DNA from 2 places in the Shewanella sp. ISTPL2 genome. Region 1 is predicted to be linked to the other one. Evidence: riboswitches for the same ligand, from Rfam matches in the RefSeq annotation. Region 1 holds a riboswitch; the other holds the start of a gene.

What was found. A riboswitch is a leader RNA that binds a small molecule or an ion and turns the genes downstream of it on or off. The one in region 1 is predicted to bind thiamine pyrophosphate.
Region 2: linked by a shared signal. The riboswitch ahead of thiC (phosphomethylpyrimidine synthase ThiC) and the one ahead of HUB64_RS05725 (TonB-dependent receptor) in region 1 are both predicted to bind thiamine pyrophosphate.

Annotation. Positions count from the first base shown of each region.
Region 1 is NZ_JAAPAV010000001.1:1,260,085-1,270,754, reverse strand. It holds gene HUB64_RS05725 (TonB-dependent receptor) at 1-2,020, opposite strand, end outside; TPP riboswitch at 2,075-2,213, opposite strand; gene HUB64_RS05720 (Crp/Fnr family transcriptional regulator) at 2,411-3,091, shown strand; gene tsgA (MFS transporter TsgA) at 3,159-4,334, opposite strand; gene deoD (purine-nucleoside phosphorylase) at 4,385-5,089, opposite strand; gene HUB64_RS05705 (YcfL family protein) at 5,390-5,785, opposite strand; gene HUB64_RS05700 (PaaI family thioesterase) at 5,955-6,452, opposite strand; gene HUB64_RS05695 (PaaI family thioesterase) at 6,439-6,966, opposite strand; gene hinT (purine nucleoside phosphoramidase) at 6,963-7,319, opposite strand; gene HUB64_RS05685 (M61 family metallopeptidase) at 7,464-9,230, shown strand; gene HUB64_RS05680 (LuxR C-terminal-related transcriptional regulator) at 9,348-9,983, opposite strand; gene HUB64_RS05675 (cytochrome b/b6 domain-containing protein) at 10,281-10,670, shown strand, end outside.
Region 2 is NZ_JAAPAV010000001.1:2,126,264-2,136,933, reverse strand. It holds gene HUB64_RS09465 (putative metalloprotease CJM1_0395 family protein) at 1-1,045, opposite strand, end outside; gene HUB64_RS09460 (chemotaxis protein) at 1,051-1,314, opposite strand; gene thiH (2-iminoacetate synthase ThiH) at 1,417-2,532, opposite strand; gene HUB64_RS09450 (thiazole synthase) at 2,529-3,293, opposite strand; gene thiS (sulfur carrier protein ThiS) at 3,295-3,498, opposite strand; gene HUB64_RS09440 (HesA/MoeB/ThiF family protein) at 3,500-4,402, opposite strand; gene thiE (thiamine phosphate synthase) at 4,395-6,305, opposite strand; gene thiC (phosphomethylpyrimidine synthase ThiC) at 6,308-8,413, opposite strand; TPP riboswitch at 8,615-8,713, opposite strand; gene HUB64_RS09425 (hypothetical protein) at 8,881-10,260, opposite strand.

The sequences.
Region 1 (10,670 bases):
TGTAGGGTTCAGAGCGGGATTCATTGCTGTCTGAATAATAGAATTCACTCTTACCGCTAAGATTCAGGTTAGCAAACCAACCCGAATTGGCACGATAAGTCCCACCAAGGCTGTAGGTAAGATGTGGAGAATGGGCTAGATCGCGGCCAGTTAAATCCACCTCAGTGCCATATTTGTCCTGATACTGGTAGTCACCGTAGGCCGTTTCTAACCAACCTAAGCTTGAGTAAACTTGCAGATTATCCGTGGCATACCAGGTTGCATCTAACTCAGCGCCATAGTTATTCGAACTGCCTGCATTTTCAGTGAACAAGATAAAACGCTGTGGTTTATCGGGATCTTGCTGTGATGCAGCCACCTGTTGATCTTGTCTGTCCATATAGAACAGCGCCAAATTAGTATCGATAAGTCCAGCTAACCAATGGGATTTAAGGCCGATTTCATAGTTATAGAGCGTCTCAGTACTAAACTCTTTTTTATCGTTCAATTCGACGGGCAAAGTCATGTTGAAACCGCCCGCCTTGTAACCGCGTGCGACTCGGATATAAGCATTGTGTGAGTCGTTCAGCACTTTACTCACAGCAATATGACCGCCCCACATGGTTTCGCTCGGGTCGAAATTATCGTTATTCGTATCAGAGTAATGGCTGTTGCGGCGCTCTAAACGTAGCCCCACAGATAAAGCATAATTTGAGCCCAAATCCGTATCAAGCTGGCCAAACAGTGCATAGTTTGTCGCTTCATACTCTGAGTCTAAGACTTCATCCGGCGAAGCATTGTATTCAGAATACAATTGGTTATCTTCTTTCAGATTCATGGCATACACACCAAGCAACCAATCAGTACTCTCTGCAAAAATACGGCCCTGCTCGGTAGAACTTAGGCGAAACTCTTGCGACACGGTTTTACGCTGACCCGTTTTATCCCAAAAATAATCGTATTGACACGGCGCCAGATTGCCATTGTCATCATTGCATTGCTTAGAGGCCCAATATTCTGAGTTAGCCCAATCGCCATCGTAACTGTAATGGTGATCGGTATTCGCAAAAGAGGTTAACGAAGTTAATTCGAAGTTTTCTGCGCCGGAATAGGTCGCTTTAAAACCCGCACCTGTGGTGCGTTGGCTATCGACACCCGGTTGATCCGATGTTGTCTGGGTTGGTGAATTGGTTAAACTCCACACATCATAGCCATTATCAAAATCGGCATGCAGCACAGTTAAATCAAACTGCAAATCATCTGTCGCATACCAGCGCAGCTTAGCACGGCCGCTGAATTCATCGCGACCATTGGTATCATCACGGCCTAAATACAGGTTATCGTGGTAACCATTTTGCTGATGTTGCTGCATTGACACACGATAAAGCAGCTTGCCAGAATCCGTTAATGGGCCAGAACTGAAACCACTAAAAGTGCGCAAATCATCCTCGCCTAACGACACTTCGCCGCCATGCTCAAACATATCAGTTGGATCGTTACTCTTCAGATAAATTAATCCCGCTAAGGCATTCGCGCCGTAACGCGTCCCCTGCGGTCCACGAAGCACTTCGACCTGCTGTAAATCGTACATGCTCGACACCATACCAATACCGGATAAATCGATATCATCTATGATGTAACCCACGGAAGAATTAGGTGCGCCTTGGTATTGTTCCTGCTCCCCTACACCGCGAATTTGAAAATATTTCGGCCGCGAGCTTCCACCTGACCAGTTAAAATTGGCGATAGAATTAAGCAGATCTTCAAAGTGTTGCGCACTTTCATCTTGAATTTTTTGACTGTCGATAACGGTAATGCTGGAGGGCATTTTTTCTAAGCTTGAACTGCGAAAATCCGCCGTCACCACCATGACTTCCATCTCAGTGCTGGGATCGGGTTTATCGATAGCGTCGGTTTGTGCAAAAACAGGGGTGCTCAGCGCTGCGGCGATGGCTAATGCCAGCGGCGCTCGGGCTAAAAATAAGCTTGGCGATACGGTTGAAAATGGAGATTGATGGTTTGACGTTTTACGGTTTGACATAGGACCTCAAATATAATGTTTGAGATCCGGCAACGAATAAGCGATTCAGAAGTGTGCTGTTGATTGGCCCATTCCTACGCCGGTATTAGCCGGATCAGGTTCTAAGGGTTCGTCAGATGACATCTCAGTTTGCAGCCGTTAACGTTAAAATCAGAGTAACATTAATGCACAACAAACACCCCTTGGCGACGCCTAGTATACATGACGGAAATAAAAAGTGGGCACTCTTATCTCTGCGATTCAATTAAATGTCGCGAAAACCACTGCCCTTCAGTTCGTATGATGAAAATATCTTTAGTAGCAGCCTAAATCCTTTCGTCCATTTGACCACCTATCATGATAATGCTATAGAAGGTCGCAATTTCGAACACTGTAAGAGGACGATAGTCGATGCAGCTAAAACCTTTATCGAAAGGACGTTATAGCCAGCGATGGGAGCAAGACTATCCACTTATTGAAGCGGTTGTACTTAGCTGTATCAGCGAAATAAAAATGCTCAAAAAAGGCGCTCACCTCATGACGCAGGGGGAAACGATGGCATCACTTGTATTGGTGAAGCAAGGCCGAGTATCGCTCGGCCATACCGCGAGAAATGGTCGGTGTTTTCAATTAGGTACTATTGATTGTGATTCACAACTGTTTGGCGAAATGGAGTTCTTCACCCAGTACCACTGTCAACTAGACATTATTGCCAGTGAACCCTTAGAAATCATGTTGATTAGTGCTGAAAAACTGCAACATTGCCTCGGTCAACATCCTCAACTCGCGCTATTTTTCGCTAGTGCAATTGCGATTGACTACCAAGACACAGTGGATATTTTTACTCGGCGACTGCTCTATCCCATCAGTTATAACGTGGCATTTGATATTTACCATGAATACTTAAATGACTTGCCCGTAGATGGCTTTAGTAAACGCTATTTAGAGGCTGAACGATTTGGCACTACCGACCGAGTCTACCGTCGGGCGCTACAAAATCTTGAGGAACGAGGCTTAATTGAGCGGAAAAAAGATGGCATTCGGATTTGTGATCTCAACGCACTCAAGAAATTTGTTGAAGCAGGCATATAACCGCTTTCAACATAACCCACACTCGACTTAATTTAACAACCGAGTGTGGGATGGATGCACAGGTAAATTAACTTACCGATGGCGAGTGTTGTTCCATAGCCGATTTCATCCGACTTGAAACGATCAGTAGCATAAATATCGCTGCGTAAAGCAAAGGAATCACATACATCACAGTTTGTAATCCGATAATACGTTCAAAGAAAGAACTGATGGCTGGGCTAAACATCGCCCCTGCACTTCCGCTAATAAGTATATATGACACATTTTTGCTGCTGGCTTTTTTTACAAAAGACACGCCATAAGCAATAAATGCATTATAAAGCGCGGCACATACAAAACCATAACCATAGGTTAAATAAGCTATCCAATTAAGATTATTGGTACTGACAATGGCAGCGGTGATCACCATAGCTAAAGCAATAATACCGACTAAGAAATGGTGAATTTTTACACGAGTCACAATCACAGTCGAAATTAACGCCCCAATTAGCGCAGCGGACCAATACTGGGTAATAATATTACCGGCATCTTCAAACGGAATATCAAATTTTTGTTTTACAAATAAAGGTGCCCAAGTTAAAAAAGTATATAAAGCCAGCATTCCTAAAAATAAACCAATACCTCCACTAATAATACCGATATTCCATTCAGACTGTTGTTTCTCTTGTGTTGTAGACGATTGCTCGCAAATAGAGAAATGAGTGAACAAGGTAATAATGACTGTACCGAACGCCACTAAACCTACGGCTAAATAGCTATAACTCCATGATAGTGAACTTGTTAATGCATAAGTCGTTATTAATGGAAAAATAACGCCTGCAATATTAAACGTCGCATCTTGCACCACTAACATTGTGCTTTGTAATTTCTCTTGCCACACAGACACCACAATCGTACCAGCAATACATAGACCGATACCGCCACAAAAACCAATTAAGGTCATTGCTACCATCACAACTTGTAGGGAACTGGTTAGATGTAAAGCCAGAGCAGAAAGAGCAACCAGACTGTAACTTATCAAGGTCATTCTTTTGATACCCATTTTTTCAATAAAGAAAAATGCTGCAATCGTTCCCGCGAGTGCACCGCCATTAAGCAATGAAAAAATTGATGCAACTTCGTTAACATTAGCGGCAAATTTCTCAGCTATGGGTTCAATCAACATCCCAAATTGGGTCGCAAAGCCCGCCATAATAAAATTGGCGAGAAAACTGATGGCTGTTAAAGTAATTTTATTATTCATTATGTCATTCCATAAGTGAAATGCTAAGGGTTCAAAGGATGGCTTTAAACCTAATTGAGGGCGGTTTCTAACGCGAGCTCGATCATATTATTAAAAGAGAGTTGGCGTTCTTCGGCCGTAGTTTCTTCACCGGTTAAACAATGATCCGATACCGTTAAAATGGCTAATGATTCGATACCTTGTTGGTGTGACAATCCATAAAGCCCCGCCACTTCCATATCAATACCTAATACCCCAAAACGTTCAAGAGCGGGGATCATATCTTCATCGGGATCGTAATAAAGATCACCACTAAAGATATTGCCAACTTTTACACTAATGCCTTTCTCATTCGCTGTTGTATAGGCTTTATGCAATAAAGAAAAGGTCGCAGAAGTTGCCATTTGGTAGCCACTACTACGCTTAGCGTTAGTAGGTGAATCCGTGCCTGCGGCTTGGGCTAAAATGACATCTCGCATTTGTACATGTTTTTGTGTTGCACCTAAACTGCCAATACGAATAATGCGTTTCACGCCAAAATAATTAATCAGCTCATGGCCATAGAGCACCATAGATGAAATCCCCATACCATGACCCATAACGGAAATGCGCTGTCCTTGGTAAAAGCCCGTGTAACCAAGCATATTGCGAACATTCGTGACTTCTACGGCATCGGTGAGATAGGTTTCAGCGATATATTTAGCACGTAGTGGATCACCCGGCATAATAACAGTTTCAGCAAAATCAGTAGGTTGAGCATTAATATGAGCAGTCATCTTTCTATCCTCATGTGGTAATATGCTGATAGTAGTGCTCAATCACTGAATGTATTTAGGACTAAAGTCCGGATTTCACCTTGCCGTAAACCTTTTTGCTTAAAAATGGGTAATTTATCGCAACTTTCAATGTCAAAAAGACGAAAGCTAATAACATTTGAGTGACCTTAAGGTCATTGAAAGTTGATGTAAAACGAATAAAAAGGCTTACTCCTTAAAAGAAGTAAGCCATTTTAGAACGGGTTTAATATCAAAAAATCAATTAAACACGGAATAAACTAAACAGAAGCAAACTCAAGCTTAGTTTGAAAAGGTTTCACGCACGTATACATCAAATTTAACCACTTGGGCATTAGGTGCAACAGCGCCGACTTGCAATTGCTGTTTACCGTGTAATTTCACCGATTTCCAGCTGGTCGCTTCATCTTCGATAGTAAAGCCGCTGGCATCGTACCAAGTGAATTTATATTGCACACGCATATCGGACGAGGATTTGCTAACAATCAACGCTGAGCCCTGCACTAAATCACCGACTCGGCGTGCATCCACACTCTCTACCGCAATATCTCGGGCAAAGCTGGAATTATCGACGCGGGTTTCACCCAGTGAGCTCACTGAAATCCCTGCGGTATGTGAGGCACAAGCACCTAAGGTAAGCGCTGCGGCCAGTAATAACCCTGTATAAACTTGTTTCATATATTTCTCCTAGTCACGCCACAAAATACGCAGCTAGCGCATCATTTCCCATTAAACGACAAACTAATCGAACAGTGCTGAACTCATGCTTAATAACATAGGTTAAATAAAGCATTCTCAATCTAAAATAGTGAATCAGTCATGCTTCATCAATCTAAACTTAATCAGATTAATCAATCAAAAAATGTGCCCGTGCCGTAGCAATAAGCTGCTTACGATTGGTTTGCCAACAATCAATATTCACGTTGGCGACTCGTCGACCCTGACGGGTAATACGACACTCAGCAAAACTATCCTTGTGCAGACCTGCACGTAAATAGTCGATTGAAAAATCAACGACTTTAGGCACCTTTGCTGTTTGCATAAATACCATTAACTGCACTATCGCTGACATTTCCATAAAGCCCGCAATCACGCCGCCATGAATGGCGGGCAACACAGGATTACCGATATTGTCGTCTTTAGCGGGCAATTTAAAAATCAGTTCATCACCAAAACGCTCCACCTTCATACCAATAAATTTGGCATAGGGAACGTGCTCAAGTAAATGGCCAAAATCATTAAGTTCAGTGGCGCGTTTAACTATCCCTTGCACATCAATAGGCGCTTTAACCTGTGCGTTTTGAGTTGTACTGGCTGCATCTAGTATCGAATTATTTGCGCTCATCACTCTCTCCTATCGCAGGCACGGCTTCACCCATTAACGCTTGCCTAAAGGCATCACCGACCATTTCAGGGCTGATCCGCATAAAAGAGCCGACGGCATGGGCGATGGGATCGTCAATACTGTCTTGGTAAGCAATTGCACGGGTAAAGGCAATATTAGAAGACAACTTGTAGCATTCTGCGAAACCAAATACAGGCTTATGGGGCTGAGCGGGCTTCATGTAGTCCACCCGTAAATCGAGCGTGGGTGAGATTTCTAACAATTTGAATTTATGGAAAATTGCGCTCACGACGGCACTGCCACAGGCAGTATCCATTAAGGTAGTGATCACTCCACCATGGATAACGCCCGTATCGGGATAACCAATTAATTCAGTGCTGTAGGGCAACTCAATCAACACATGGTGCTCACTCGCCTCCAATACGGTTAAACCGAGACGGCGACACTGAGCGAGTTGATCCACAAACCGCTGCGCCATTTGGGTCAGCGGGAAAAAATCCGAATTGACCTTCATTTGCCTTGGCTCAACATGGGCCCCAGAGGCTCCCCGCCCACAAGGTGGAAATGAATATGATAGACTTCTTGTCCACCATGTTGATTGCAGTTCATGATCAGTCGGTAGCCATCTTTAGCGATACCCGCTTCCGCCGCCAATTTAGCCGCAACCGTCATCATACGGCCAAGTACCGGCTCATCAGAGGCTTTCATCTCATTAGCCGTTGGGATCAAGTGATTCGGCACAATCAAAATATGCGTTGGCGCCTTAGGGGAAATGTCTCTAAAGGCAGTCACAAGTTCATCTTGATACAGAATATCCGCGGGAATTTCGCGACGAATAATTTTGCTGAAAATCGTTTCTTCGGCCATGGGGCGTCCTCCTTGGGTTAGTTGGCATAGTATACTAGCAATTCAATACTTTGTGTCTGCAGATATTTTGCTTTTCATTTGCCAGTTGCAGGCATTTTTGGCAGCATGGCCACCATTAAAATACTCAGGTTTTGCAGGATAAATATGATCCATTACCAGATAATCCCCGTCGATCCGAAAGCCCATTTATTCGCTGTCACTATGACATTATCACAACCCAAGCCAGTGCAAGTCTTTAGCCTACCCGCTTGGCTGCCCGGCAGTTATATGGTGCGCGACTTTGCCAAAAACATCATTGAACTCAAGGCACAAGATGCACAAGGCCAGACACTTAAGCTCACCCAACTAGATAAGCAAACTTGGTCGGTTGACAATAATAGCAGCGAAATTATTCTGACTTATCAAGTGTATGCTTGGGATCTGTCGGTGCGCACCGCGCATTTGGACATGACCCACGGCTTCTTTAACGGCAGTAGCGTGTTTTTATCTGCCCATGGTTTTGAAGACACTTTACACACCGTCTCTATAGATCCACCAACAGAGCCAACATTAAGTGACTGGCGCCTTGCGACCAGCATAACCCGCACCAGTGGTGACGATTTTGCCTTCGGCCAATTTTCAGCTAAAAGCTATGACGAGCTCATCGATCATCCGGTGGAAATGGGCTTATTCACCTTAGGGAGTTTTGATGCCTGTGGCGTGCGGCATGATATCGTACTCAATGGTCGCCACCGTGCTTGCATGCCAAGGCTCTGCCAAGATTTAAAGACCATTTGTGAGTATCAGATTAACTTCTTTGGTACGCCTGCACCGTTTAAACGTTATTTGTTTATGACCACAGTATTAGACAATGGCTTTGGCGGTTTAGAGCACAGAGCTTCTACTGCATTAATGTGTTCACGCAAAGACTTACCGCTGTCGCTCGATATGCCAATCAATAATGACTATCGCACTTATTTATCCCTGTGCAGCCACGAGTATTTCCACAGCTGGAACGTTAAGCGCATTAAGCCTGAATGCTTTTTACCCTATAAACTTGAGGCAGAAACCTATACGCCACAATTATGGGCCTATGAAGGCATCACCTCCTATTACGATGACTTTCTTACCTATCGTGCAGGTCTGGTAGATGAACAAAGCTATTTAGATATGCTGAGTGAGACCTTCACCCGTGTCTATCGCAGCCAGGGGCGCTTTAAACAAAGTGTTAAGGACTCAAGCTTTAATGCTTGGACTAAGTTCTACAAGCAAGATGAAAACGCACAAAATGCCATCATCAGTTATTACACTAAAGGGGCTCTGTTTGCGCTGTATTTAGATTTAACCCTGCGCAGCGAAACCCAGGGCAAATACAATCTCGACCATGTTATGCAGATTTTATGGCAGGAATATGCTCTGCAAGATAAAGGCACCACAGATACTTGCCATCAAGCCATCGTGGAACGACTCCTTGGTCGTGATTGCCAAGATCTGTTTGCCTACTTAGATAGCACTGACGATATTCCGTTAGCGGCTTTACTCGCCGAATTTGGGGTCGACTTGAGTCTTCGAGCCAGTCAAGGTGCGCAAGATGTGGGCGGCGGGCAAGCGAAAGGTTATGAGATTGCATTCGGCGCGAAAACCCAAGCAGCACCTGTAGGATTAAAAATCGTGACTGTCACCCAAGGCAGCCCTGCACACCTTGCAGGGTTAAGTGCAGGTGATGTGTTAATTGCCGCGGATAACCTACAAGTCACAGGACAATTTGAGGCGCAGCTACAGCAGTATCCGCTGCGTGAATCGTTGAATTTACATTGGTTTAGACGGGATGAATTGATGACGGGTGAATTGATGATAACTGCCGCGCCTAAGGATACTGTCGCCCTATCCATTCGTGACAAAAGCAAAATAGCGGCTTGGCTTGGACGTTAATAGGCTTTCGGCTTAAGACTACTTTTGAGAAATAATAAAAGGGGCTTTAGCCCCTTTTATCTGACATAAGACTTAACTTAAACGTATATCCGTGTGTATATCAATACTGATATCGACTTAAACCACCACATCGTGCAAATAGGTTTGTGCCCACGCAATCGCTTGACCACGGCTAGACACTCCAATTTTACGGAATACTCGGTACAAATGGGTTTTTATCGTGCTTTCACTGACAAACAACTGATTGGCGATATCTAAATTAGTACTTCCCGTCAACAATGCTTGTAATACTTCACGCTCACGGATAGTTAACGGTTCAGTGTCTTCGAACAACCCAAAATCATCATTTACCCCATTAATGAGCTGAATTGGGATGACCCTATGACCTCGTAAAATATTCGAGAGTCCTAGGCTTATCTCAGTTAAACCTGCATCGAGATAAAACACCCCTGCAGTTGTGGCAGCTTGCATTAAAAAACGTGCATCCACTTGTTTAGGGAACTGCAAATAGACAACCCGCACACTCGGTTGCTCACGGGCAAGTAAACGCTGAAATTGATGGGCTTTTTGAAGATCAACAGTCGCTAAATCGATCACGACCATGGAGGCATTATTATCTTTGATTTTCTCACACATCTCATCAGGGCTGACTTGGGTCAACTTAACGAGAAACTCCTGCGGCCAACGTCCTGCGAGCAATTCCATCAATACTTGCGATCGTGACACTACAATCCAATGTAATATTTTGAACATCCTGCTCACTCCCTGTCTGGTTAACGATTATTCACTTTAAGGATCTAAGATCCTCCAAATACGACTTCAACATCCGTTCAATAGACTTCCAAGTCTACCGTGGTCACGATATTAGCATTAGATAAAACAGATTAAAAAGACTTACGTAAAAAATATTTACCGTACGCAAATCAAAAACTTCTAACACTTTCGTTGACTACACTATCAATCAGAAGTCTTAATTGAAACTGAAAAAAGTTACTGAAACTTTAGGATAAAAGCGTAAGATCATACCAACACAAAAAATAAGGAAATTCCATGTCCAGCAGTAACCCCACCGCTTTTGAAATAAAATCCTATCCTGTGTGGGACAAACCGACGCGATTATTTCATTGGATTAATGTCATTCTTGTGCTCGCACTCATCTTAGTCGGTGGCATCATGATGTATCGCACTGAGCTAGGCATATCTGAGTTAACAGGTAAAATTGGCTTGAAAACTTTACATGTGTGCATAGGATATGCGTTCGCAATAAACCTCATAGTCCGCCTTGTGTGGGGTTTTATCGGTAACAAATATGCGCGTTTCAGCCACATGTTTCCCAATGCTAATAGCAAAAGCGAATTAATAGCTTATAAGACTGAATTAGCCGCGGGGAAAAATCCGCAGTATTTAGGTCATAACCCTAAAGGTAAATTTGCCGTGCTG
Region 2 (10,670 bases), 870 kb from region 1:
TATCATTTGGGGCAAAGACAGCAGCTAAGACTTGTTGACTATCATCTGGGTTAGACGCTGTCGCAGGAGCATCTACAGGACCAGCTTGAGCCTGAGCTTCACCGAAAACTTGAGTAAATTGCTCTAACACAGTCGGTTGAGCAACATCATTGCTAGCGGATTGATCTACGGCTTGCGCAGAGTTTGACTGACCAACAGGCCCTGCACTCGTTGCTACACTCTTATTTACAGCACTCTTATTTACAAAACTGTTGATTGCAGAATCGGACGTAGTGGGATCAACTAACGCAGTTCCAGTAAAGACAGTTTGTGGTCCAAACACTGCAGCTAAATCAGGCATTATTGGAGAAACATCACCCGTGCTAGATGGATTGAAAGCAGGAATATCAGTACCACTCGTGCCAATTGATGGACTCAGAGGCGTAAAAATATCAACGGGAATATTGCTCGTTACGCTAAGATTCGGACTTATTGTAGCCAAGGAATTTACCCCAAGTCCGCTGTTACTAGTACTCGCGACTGGCGAAAATACCTGAGTAGAAATAGGTGTCGCAATCTGTCCCCCGCGTACACCAGAAATGGATCTTGGTCCTGTTAACAAACTAAAACTCGCATCGGCATGTAAGCTAGCTCGGTCATTTAACGTATTTACCTGAGGATTGCTCCTTGGCGTTGGTACGGAAAAAGGAGCGACCTCGAGTGCTTGGCTTGCACCATTCAGTACAGGAAGTACAGATGCAGTAGTTGATGAAACAGCACTAGAAGCAGCAAAAGACACATTCGGTGATGAGTGGAGAGATTGGGAAACGTTAGCAGCTAATGAAGTAATAGGCGTGGCTTGAACTGGAGCAAATGAAGTTCCAGTAACCTGTAGTTCATGGACACCACTCGCTTCAATTTTTGCGGAGCCTGCAGTGTGAGCGCTGGCTCCTTGATAAGTGCTATTAGCGTGACTCTGGCTTAGATTCGAGCTGAGCATCTTATCATGTGCCGAAAATGAAGAGGATGGCGCTCCAACCTTAGGTGATAGCGCCACAACCGACATGATATTTACACCTTAATATTAATGATCGAACCTATCGTTTCAGAATCAGTTTCAATCACTTCTGTTGACGCTTCCCCTTGTCTTAATGACTCATTAGCGGTAAGTAATGCCGAGGTTTTATCAGGCTGCGCAACATCTCTTGTAGATTCAGCCGGAGCCGCACTTTGAGTCGGTGTAGGTTTAGCCACATCTATTGTTGCTTGAGTGAGCCCAGATTGAGCACTTTGCAAGCCTTGCAGACCGGATGAATAAGCAGATTGGATTTGCATAACGGTATTCCTGCACGCTGTGATTAATGGGTCAATTATTGACCAATCACCTGCAAAAGTACAGGTTTTATCCGCATTCTCACCATTTATTTATGGTCTTATTTATCCTGTGATCCAATTAGCTTCCCAATCCTTAAATACGGGATTAAAACCCTGCAGTTGCATCTGTTCGATGACTTGCTCGACGCTGCGATCATCGCTTATCTCAAATTGATCGAGTTGACTGTCGGGTGCTTGATAGCCGCCCGGTTGTGTCGAACTACCCGCACTGATTTGAGTAATTCCAAGTGGCAAAAGATTATCCCTCAGCTCAGGGCTTTCCCTTGTCGACATACTGATATCAAGCTGATGATTAAAAAGTCTAAATGCACAAATCATTTGCACTAAACCTAAATCCGATAGCATAACTTTTGGGGTGATCCCGCCAGTACAAGGCCTTAACCTTGGCAGCGAAATACTAAAGCGAGTGCGCCAATAGCGACGCTCTAAATAGTCAAGATGATATCCCATCATTAACGCATCTAAACGCCAATCATCCAGCCCCAGTAATACCCCAAGACCAATTTTATCCCCCCCCGCCGCCGCAACTCTATCCGGTGTTGCTAAGCGATAGGCAAAATCCATTTTTTTACCTCGGGAATGGTGACGAGCATAAGTCTCGGGCTGATAGGTCTCCTGATAAATCATCACAGCATCTAAACCTAGCGCGACTAACTGGCGATAATGGTCCTCACTCATGGGTTGGACCTCCATCGCCACATGGCTAAATTGCTGCTTTACCAACGGCAACATTTGCTTAAAATAATCGATGCCGACCTTAGTTTCATGCTCACCCGACACCAGTAAAATAGAATCAAAACCTCTGCCTTTGATAATAGCTATTTCAGCCATCAACTCCTGTTCATTCAAGGTCTTGCGTTTGAGTTTGTTACTCATGCTAAAACCACAGTAATCACATTCATTAGCGCACAGATTCGAGACATATAGCGGTAAATACATGCCAAGATTCGCGCCAAATCGCTGCCGCGTAAGCGCCGCAGATTGCTGCGCCATGGTTTCGATATAAGGCTCTGCCGCAGGTGATAACAAGGCCAGTAAGCTGCGTAAATCCCCTGCTGGACTCACTAACGCCCGCTCGACATCTTGGGCTGTGCAAGAATACAAATCGAGTAACAGTTTATCCCGTGGGATTTTGGCAAATTCCGCTACAAAACTCATTGGTTTAAAAATCCTGTCAGAGGACTGGTCTGTACCGCGCCCGTTTGTACTCGGCCAAGCCCAGCTTCAAACGCCCGTCTACCGCATTGCACCGCATCCTTAAAGCACTCGGCCATCACTATCGGCGACGCGCTGCTGGCGATGGCGGTGTTGACGAGCACCGCATCGGCGCCCAGCTCCATTGCCCGCACAGCCTGTGAAGGCGCGCCAATGCCGGCATCGATCACCACTGGCACCCGCGACTGCTCTATGATGATTTTTAAAAAGCTTTCAGTGACTAAACCCTGATTACTGCCAATCGGACTCGCCAATGGCATAACCGCAGCGCAGCCCACCTCTTCCAAGCGACAGCACAGCACAGGATCGGCATGCACATAGGGCATCACGATAAAACCTTTATCACAGAGAATCTTGGCCGCTGCTAAGGTTTCAATTGCATCGGGCATCAGGTACTTAGGATCGGGGTGGATTTCGAGCTTAATCCAATGAGTTCCCAGCATTTCACGGGCAAGCTCAGCCGCAAACACCGCTTCCTTGGCGTTTCTCGCCCCCGAAGTGTTAGGCAATAGCCGGACACCCGCTTGACGTAACGGCGTGAGTAAATCATCAAGCCCCATTTTAAAATCAATTCTTTTCATCGCAACTGTCACTAACTGCGATTTTGAAGCCATTATCGCCTCGATCATCACTTGGCTATTGCTGAACTTTCCCGTCCCAGTAAATAAACGCGACTCAAACTCCACATCGGCAATCTTTAACATACTAGCCTCCCGCTACAGCTGAGAAAAGTTCTAATTTATCTTCATGTTGGCAGAGAATAGATTGCCAGCGATTGCGCGGAACGACCTCAGCATTCAACACGATAGCAACTGAATCGAGGGCAATATTTTGTGCGAGGATCACAGCCGCGAGTGACGTCGGTTCAGATAACGACTGCGGGATATTGTTTATGTGAATTAAAATCATATCAAACCTCAAGACTATCTTTATTTGATGATAGATAAGCCCCTTTGGGACCACACACATCACAGTGGGGATCCCGCGTTAATACAGCAGCAGTCCACGCAAGTGATTTAGCGTCAAAGCGCCAAAAACGCCCCAACAAGGCATTTTTCGGTTCATCACCACCGCTATTCACACTCAGCAAGAGTTGCATTGCCACCAAAGATTGCATTGACGCCATCACGCCTACGCTGGGGCCGAGTACGCCTTGGGTACTGCAGCTCTGCGACACTCTCGTCTGTGCGGGGAAAATACAGTGATAACAACCGCCAGAGGGGAGCTGCATTTGATCGACCGCAAACAATTGGCCGCTAAATGCTGCGATTGACGCACTAACTAAAGGCAAAGTAGCTTCGATACAGCAGCGATTAATGGATTGGCGAGTCGCAAAGTTATCGGTGCAGTCAAGCACGAGCACTCTTTTACCCTGTTGTTTTAATTGTAAAACCTCAGCGAAGTGATGAGCTGATGTCTCAGCACTAAATACTGTTTCATGGGCAGTAACAGTGCACTGCGGCGCTAAGCCTTTGAGCTTTTGCTTGGCAACTCGCGCCTTATTGAGTCCAATGTCGGCATCGTTGAATAGCAATTGTCTTGGTAGATTCGATACTTCAACCTTATCCATGTCGATTAAGGTCAAGTAGCCAATGCCTGCACAGGCCAGATACTGCGCCGCCAATTGCCCTAAACCGCCAAGCCCTACAATAACAACGCTGGCGTCGGCCAGTAGTAATTGTCCGGCCTCACCCACTTCTGGCAATAAGACTTGCCGAGAATAACGGATGAAATTGGCATCACTTAGTGTATGAGCGCTTTGTGTACCGTCGCAAAGAACCTCTGCGTGAGCAAGCGGTTGGTTTTTACTCATGCTTAGCAACCTCATGCTTTACAGCCAGTTCTTCAGACAAGCTACATTGCTCCCAAGCTTGGCTCAGCTCTGCAAACGCTGCGACTGGATCCTTAGCTTTCGTTATTGCGCGCACCACAGCAATATTGCCCACCCCAGTGGCTTTCACCTTTGCCAGATTATCTAAGTCGATGCCGCCAATGGCGACCAAGGGATAATGGTCTTGGAGTAACGCCACATAGTGCTTAAGTTTTGCGAGCCCTTGGGGCGCTGAAGGCATTTGCTTCGTCGTGGTTGGGAATATATGCCCAAGCGCTATGTAGGATGGCGAGTATTGATGCGCCAATAACAACTCGAAATAACTGTGGGTGGATAGACCTAACGCGAGCCCCGCGGCTTGAATGGCCGCTAAGTCGGTAACGGCGAGATCTTCTTGGCCTAAATGTACCCCAAAGGCATGGTATTTTATCGCTAACTGCCAGTGATCATTGATAAAAAGCTGCGCATTAAAATGCTTACCTAAGGCAATGGCCGTTTGAATTTGTGCTTCTAATTCAGAGCCAACCAACTCAAATTTACCTGACTCAGACTTGCCTAGCGCAGATTTATCTCGCTGGTATCCTGCTAACCCTGCAGCAGTTGACCCGCTGGTATCGGTTTTTATCCGTAACTGCACGGTTTTAACACCCGCAACTAACAAACTTTCCAGCATGATTAAGTCACTCACCACGGGATAAACACCAAGATCGGCATCGAGCACTTTAAAACCGTGGGATGAGATGTATTGAGCTGGCGTCGAAGTTATTCTTACCTGAGCGGTTGCCTGATCTGTTGCGGAAAAAACTGTTGCAACTAAGTCATTACCAACATCAAGATGTTGGTTGAGGTGATAACTAATAAAATTACCATCACACAATTTTATCTTGGCATAGCGGGACAAGTCATTGGGCCACCCCGTACGGGCCAACGGCCCTGGACCTTGCCCTAAACCAATCGCCGCGCTTAAGCCTTGACTCACGTAGGCTTTGGCAACCACCACCGCATCTTGCAATACAAAACCTTGCGCTAACACGGCGGCAATAGCCGATGACAAAGTGCAGCCGCTACCATGGTTATGACGGGTATTAACCCGCGGGCTTGCCAACCAGAAACGCCCATTTTGATGCAGCTCAGAGCTCGCGCGCACGTGATGGCAAACCAGATAATCCTCGGCAAGCTCAAAATCCCAGCCGTTGCTATCGAGAGTGCTAACATGAACGTTAGCCTGAGTTTGAACATGAGTATCATCAAGAATATCAGTGCTGCCAAAGCTTACATCGCCCCCTTTAGCGAACACACTGCAATCTAAACTCTGGGATAAAGCCTGTGCTGCAGCAACGAACTGCGATTTGGTCGAAACATCACTGTTAGTTAACCGCCCAAGTTCAAGCACATTGGGCGTGATAAGTTCGATTAAACCTTTGAAAGGATAAAAATCTAAGGCTGATTTAGCCGTACTTTTTATATCCTGACAGTTATCTACTGCGAATGCATCGCCACAACTGGCGACCATCACAGGATCGACAATCACAGGCACAGATGGATAGTGGATTTTAAAACTCGCGATCCAATCTGCCAGCAATGCCACTTGAGTTTGATCTGCCAGTAAGCCGATTTTAATTGCTTTGGGTGGCAAGTCGGAAAGTAGAGTCGTCAGCTGAGCCATTAACATCGCCGCTGATACGGGCTCAACTAAAATGACCGCCACTGAGCTTTGCGCCGTCACTGTGGTGATCACGCTGCAACCGTGACAGCCCAAATCCTGAATCGTTGCCAAGTCCGCCTGAATACCGGCACCGCCGCCACTGTCTGAACCGGCTATGGTCCAAACAAACGCGGGACGCTCGGTACTCATGGGCAATTTCCCCCCATGAATACCCAGCATAATTAGGCTTCCTCAGCTTCGGCGACAAGCTTGTCTTTCACGTGATAGATCTCGGCGCCCGAGGCAGCAAATTGTGCCGATTTTAGCGCCATTGCCGCTTCCAAATCCTGCGGCGTCTTGATTGTGACTTGCATGGCTTGGGCAGCCGCTTCAACTTGCTCCGCTTTCGCTTGTGCCGCCTCTAAGCCAGCGGCATAGGCGCGAACATCTTGGGTGATTTTCATCGAACAAAATTTAGGGCCGCACATAGAGCAAAAATGCGCGACTTTAGCGGATTCCTGCGGTAAAGATTCATCGTGATAAGCACGCGCGGTTTCAGGATCGAGTCCTAAATTATATTGATCTTCCCAGCGGAATTCGAACCGCGCCTTTGCCAGCGCATTATCACGAATTTGCGCACTCGGATGACCTTTGGCCACATCGGCGGCGTGGGCGGCAATCTTATAAGCAATCAAACCTTGCTTAACATCTTGTTTATTCGGTAATCCTAAGTGTTCTTTTGGCGTGACATAACACAACATAGCGCAGCCGTACCAAGCTATCATGGCCGCGCCTATGCCGGAGGTGAAATGATCATACCCAGGTGCAATATCGGTGATTTGTGGGCCAAGGGTGTAAAACGGCGCTTCGTCGCAGTGAACTAACTGCTTGTCCATGTTCTCTTTAATGAGCTGCATCGGGATATGTCCCGGTCCTTCGATAATGGTTTGCACGTCGTATTCCCACGCGATTTTGACTAGCTCACCTAAGGTTTCAAGCTCTGCAAACTGGGCGGCATCATTAGCGTCGGCAATCGATCCAGGACGCATACCATCGCCTAAAGACAGGGATACATCGTAAGCGACGCAAAGCTCACAGATCTCACGAAAATGACTGTAGAGGAAGTTTTCTTTGTGGTGACTCAGGCACCATTTGGCCATGATTGAACCGCCGCGGGAAACGATCCCAGTAACGCGTTTAGCCGTCATCGGCACATAACGTAGCAGTACACCAGCATGAATCGTAAAGTAATCAACACCTTGCTCAGCTTGTTCAATTAAGGTATCGCGGAACACTTCCCACGTTAAATCCTCTGCCACGCCGTTTACTTTCTCCAGCGCTTGATAAATCGGCACTGTGCCAATGGGCACTGGCGAGTTACGGATGATCCACTCGCGGGTTTCATGGATATAACGACCTGTGGATAAATCCATTACCGTATCTGCGCCCCAACGGGTAGACCAGACGAGCTTTTCCACTTCTTCCTCGATGGAAGAGGTCACCGCCGAGTTACCGATATTGGCGTTCACTTTCACCAGAAAGTTACGCCCGATGATCATAGGTTCGGCTTCGGGATGGTTAATATTCAGCGGAATAATCGCGCGGCCACGGGCGACTTCAGCGCGGACAAATTCGGCGGTAATCGGTTCGCCGACTAAGGCACCAAAAGCTTCGCCCTTGGCTTTACGATTGAGGATTTCATCCTGTACTTGCGCAAGTGCCATGTTCTCGCGGATCGCCACATATTCCATTTCGGGCGTGATAATCCCTTGACGGGCATAGTGTAATTGACTGACTCGTTTGCCCTGCAGCGCTCTGCGTGGGCTGACAATGGCACTCGAGCCTGCCTCAAAACGCAGATGATCTAAACCGTCGTCGGCGAGTCTTTGTTGGGTAAAGTCTGAGGTCGCGCAGGATAATTGCTCTGTGTCGTTGCGGGCTAGGATCCAGTTTTGTCTTAATTTACCAAGGCCTAGACGCACATTGATGTCGGCCTCAGGATCGGAATAAGGTCCGGCGCAATCGTACACGCGGATTGGCGGATTTTTTTCCATGATGGGCGCATCATCTGTGCCGCCGACCAGGGTGTCAGTCTGCAGAATTTGCCGCATGCCAACGCGAATATCGGCACTGGAACCCTCGAGATAAATCTTTTGTGAATTAGGATGTTGCAGTGGCGCTAGCGTATCGATAAAGGCTTGGGCCTGCGCACGGGTTTCGCGGCGACTCGGCGCCTTAGGCACTGTTGATTGACGAGACTCAGTCGATTTATTAGGGATTGTCGATTCTAGCGCTGTGATTTCTATCGCACTGGCAGCTACAGCTGGGTTTGGGTTTGAACTGGACATAAGCAATCTCACGTTAAAAAATGGAGTTGCTTGTCTGGAGAATTGAGTTGTTGATAGCTGGACATGGCAATCAACTTTTGTGGCCAACACTGGCTTCAAAAATTGAGTTACCCTGCTCAATAACAATTAAATCTAAACATTAAGGCTTAAAACACTGCTGAGTTAACAGGTGTTCAAGCCGTCTATTTTGGCGATTTAATGTGTGTTATTACGCTTGTTTCCTTCGCAGGTTTTAACCTGATCAGGTTCAACGGATCCCGAATAAACGGTCTCAGCCAAGAGGCACTCCGACAAGATGAGTGCGCAGTATAGACAGAAGCGGCAGCAACAAACAAGGAAAAAAGCAATTAAAAATCTTAACCACCAATCCAAAATAAAGATTCATAATTAATTGTTTTTAATTGATTAAATAAAATTAAACTAAAAAATCTATAATTAGCATGAAAATAGATCATAAAAGAAAGCAGCTATTGATGGGGTTTGAGCATCATTTTATTTAATCGAGATTGAATGGCATCATCAATAGCTTGATTGATTTTTTTGCCACTGCAGTTAATGGGAAAACCTAAATTTTCGGCGTTAGGATTAACTTGAGTGCCGACTTGTACCACGCGATAACAAGTATCCCCTTTACGCACAATACGATTTGGATCTAAGGGTAAATCTAGACTCGTTGTGCCACCGAAATCATCGGCGTTAGGGACAAATAGCACCTCCATCTCTGGGCTCATTTCACTCATATTCGATTTCAGGGTGAATTTATCGGCCTGTTCAATGACGAGATCATCGAGCGCTTGCTCGCGCTGACGTTCAAAATATTGCTGCGTGAATAAACTCATGCTTGAGCTTGTCGCTATTGTGCTCTCACCTTCTGCTGCGGGTAAACTCTTAGCGCCAAGCTGCGGCTTTATTTCTGTGGTATCAAGCGTATTAGTTGGTTTTTTTGCCGTCACTTCAGCGGGCTGTACTTCACTTTGGGCACTTGATTGAGTTCTCTTTGATTGAGATTGGTTCGATTGATTGATGTCCGGTTTAACCGTATCTGGCTTCACTTTTCCCTGCTCTACTTTTTCCGCTTCCACTTTTTCAGAGACGGCCTTTTCAGGTGCTATTGTTTCAGGCATGACCTTTTCAAGTATTGGCAGAGGCTTAACTTGAGTTGGAGGTGTGGGAACTGGTATAGGCTCAACTAAACTTGTCGCTTCAGTCTTATCCTCGGCCTTTATCTCAGTTTCGGACTCCGAGGTTTCGGCTTTCTCTACCGCGGGAGCATAAATAAAGTAAGCCTTGATCGCTGCCACTTTAGGGCCACGGCTTTCTATTTCCTTCAATCCAAAGGGATTTAACTGCGGGCGCCACAAAATGCAGATAAGTAAAAATAAACACACATGCACTAAGAGTACGAAAAATAGCAGACTTAATTCTTTGAAATATGGCTGACGAGCACGCAAAACTGATCCCGTACCCAATCCCTGAGCACTAGTTTGTATTGTCCTAGACAGTTCAGGTTTGGATTCAGACTCAGGAACCAATTTATGTTGATGTTCAGCATGGATTTCTTGCAGTACCAAATCTTGGGTTTTATCTTGAGCTATGCCTTTGATGTCATGCTTAGAGGCTGAATGACCTGCATCGCTATTGAACGCTAATGGCTCCGTATCAGTGGTAAAAACAGGCGTTTGAGCAGCATCCAGTTCACCGAGGTGATGATCAAAGGCGATAAAAGTCTCGCCTTCTGGCGATGTGACCGAAATCAGCAAAGCACTATTGGCATCATCTCCAATCGCTATCGCTGTAGGAGATGCTGTCAATAAAGGCGCGGCCTTGGGTTGATGTTGAAAAGGCAAAATCCATCCTTAGGTTTTGTATAGTATCCATTGATTTCAATGATGCTTAACGTGGAACGATTACACTCTAATTCAATATCAATCCAATATCGGGTTGGTGAATATTGAAAGCGAATTATCTATTGATTGCATTTACTTACGAGTGCTCAACGCAGATTAGAGGAGGCAAACAGAGCAAAGTTCAATGCGAATGCAACCTGCTACAAGCACAGTACTTTACGCCAGTGCTTGATAAGTCACTTGCCAGTTAAGACAAATAAGGTTGGAAATTGGGATCATAATCGCGCTAAATTGAATGTTAAATCTCACGTCTTGAAGCGAGTAGCATCATCAATGCGATGCACTGATGGGAGTGCAAGACGGCGTTAAAAATCTAAAAGATGAAAAATAGAAGCCAACCACAAATTTAA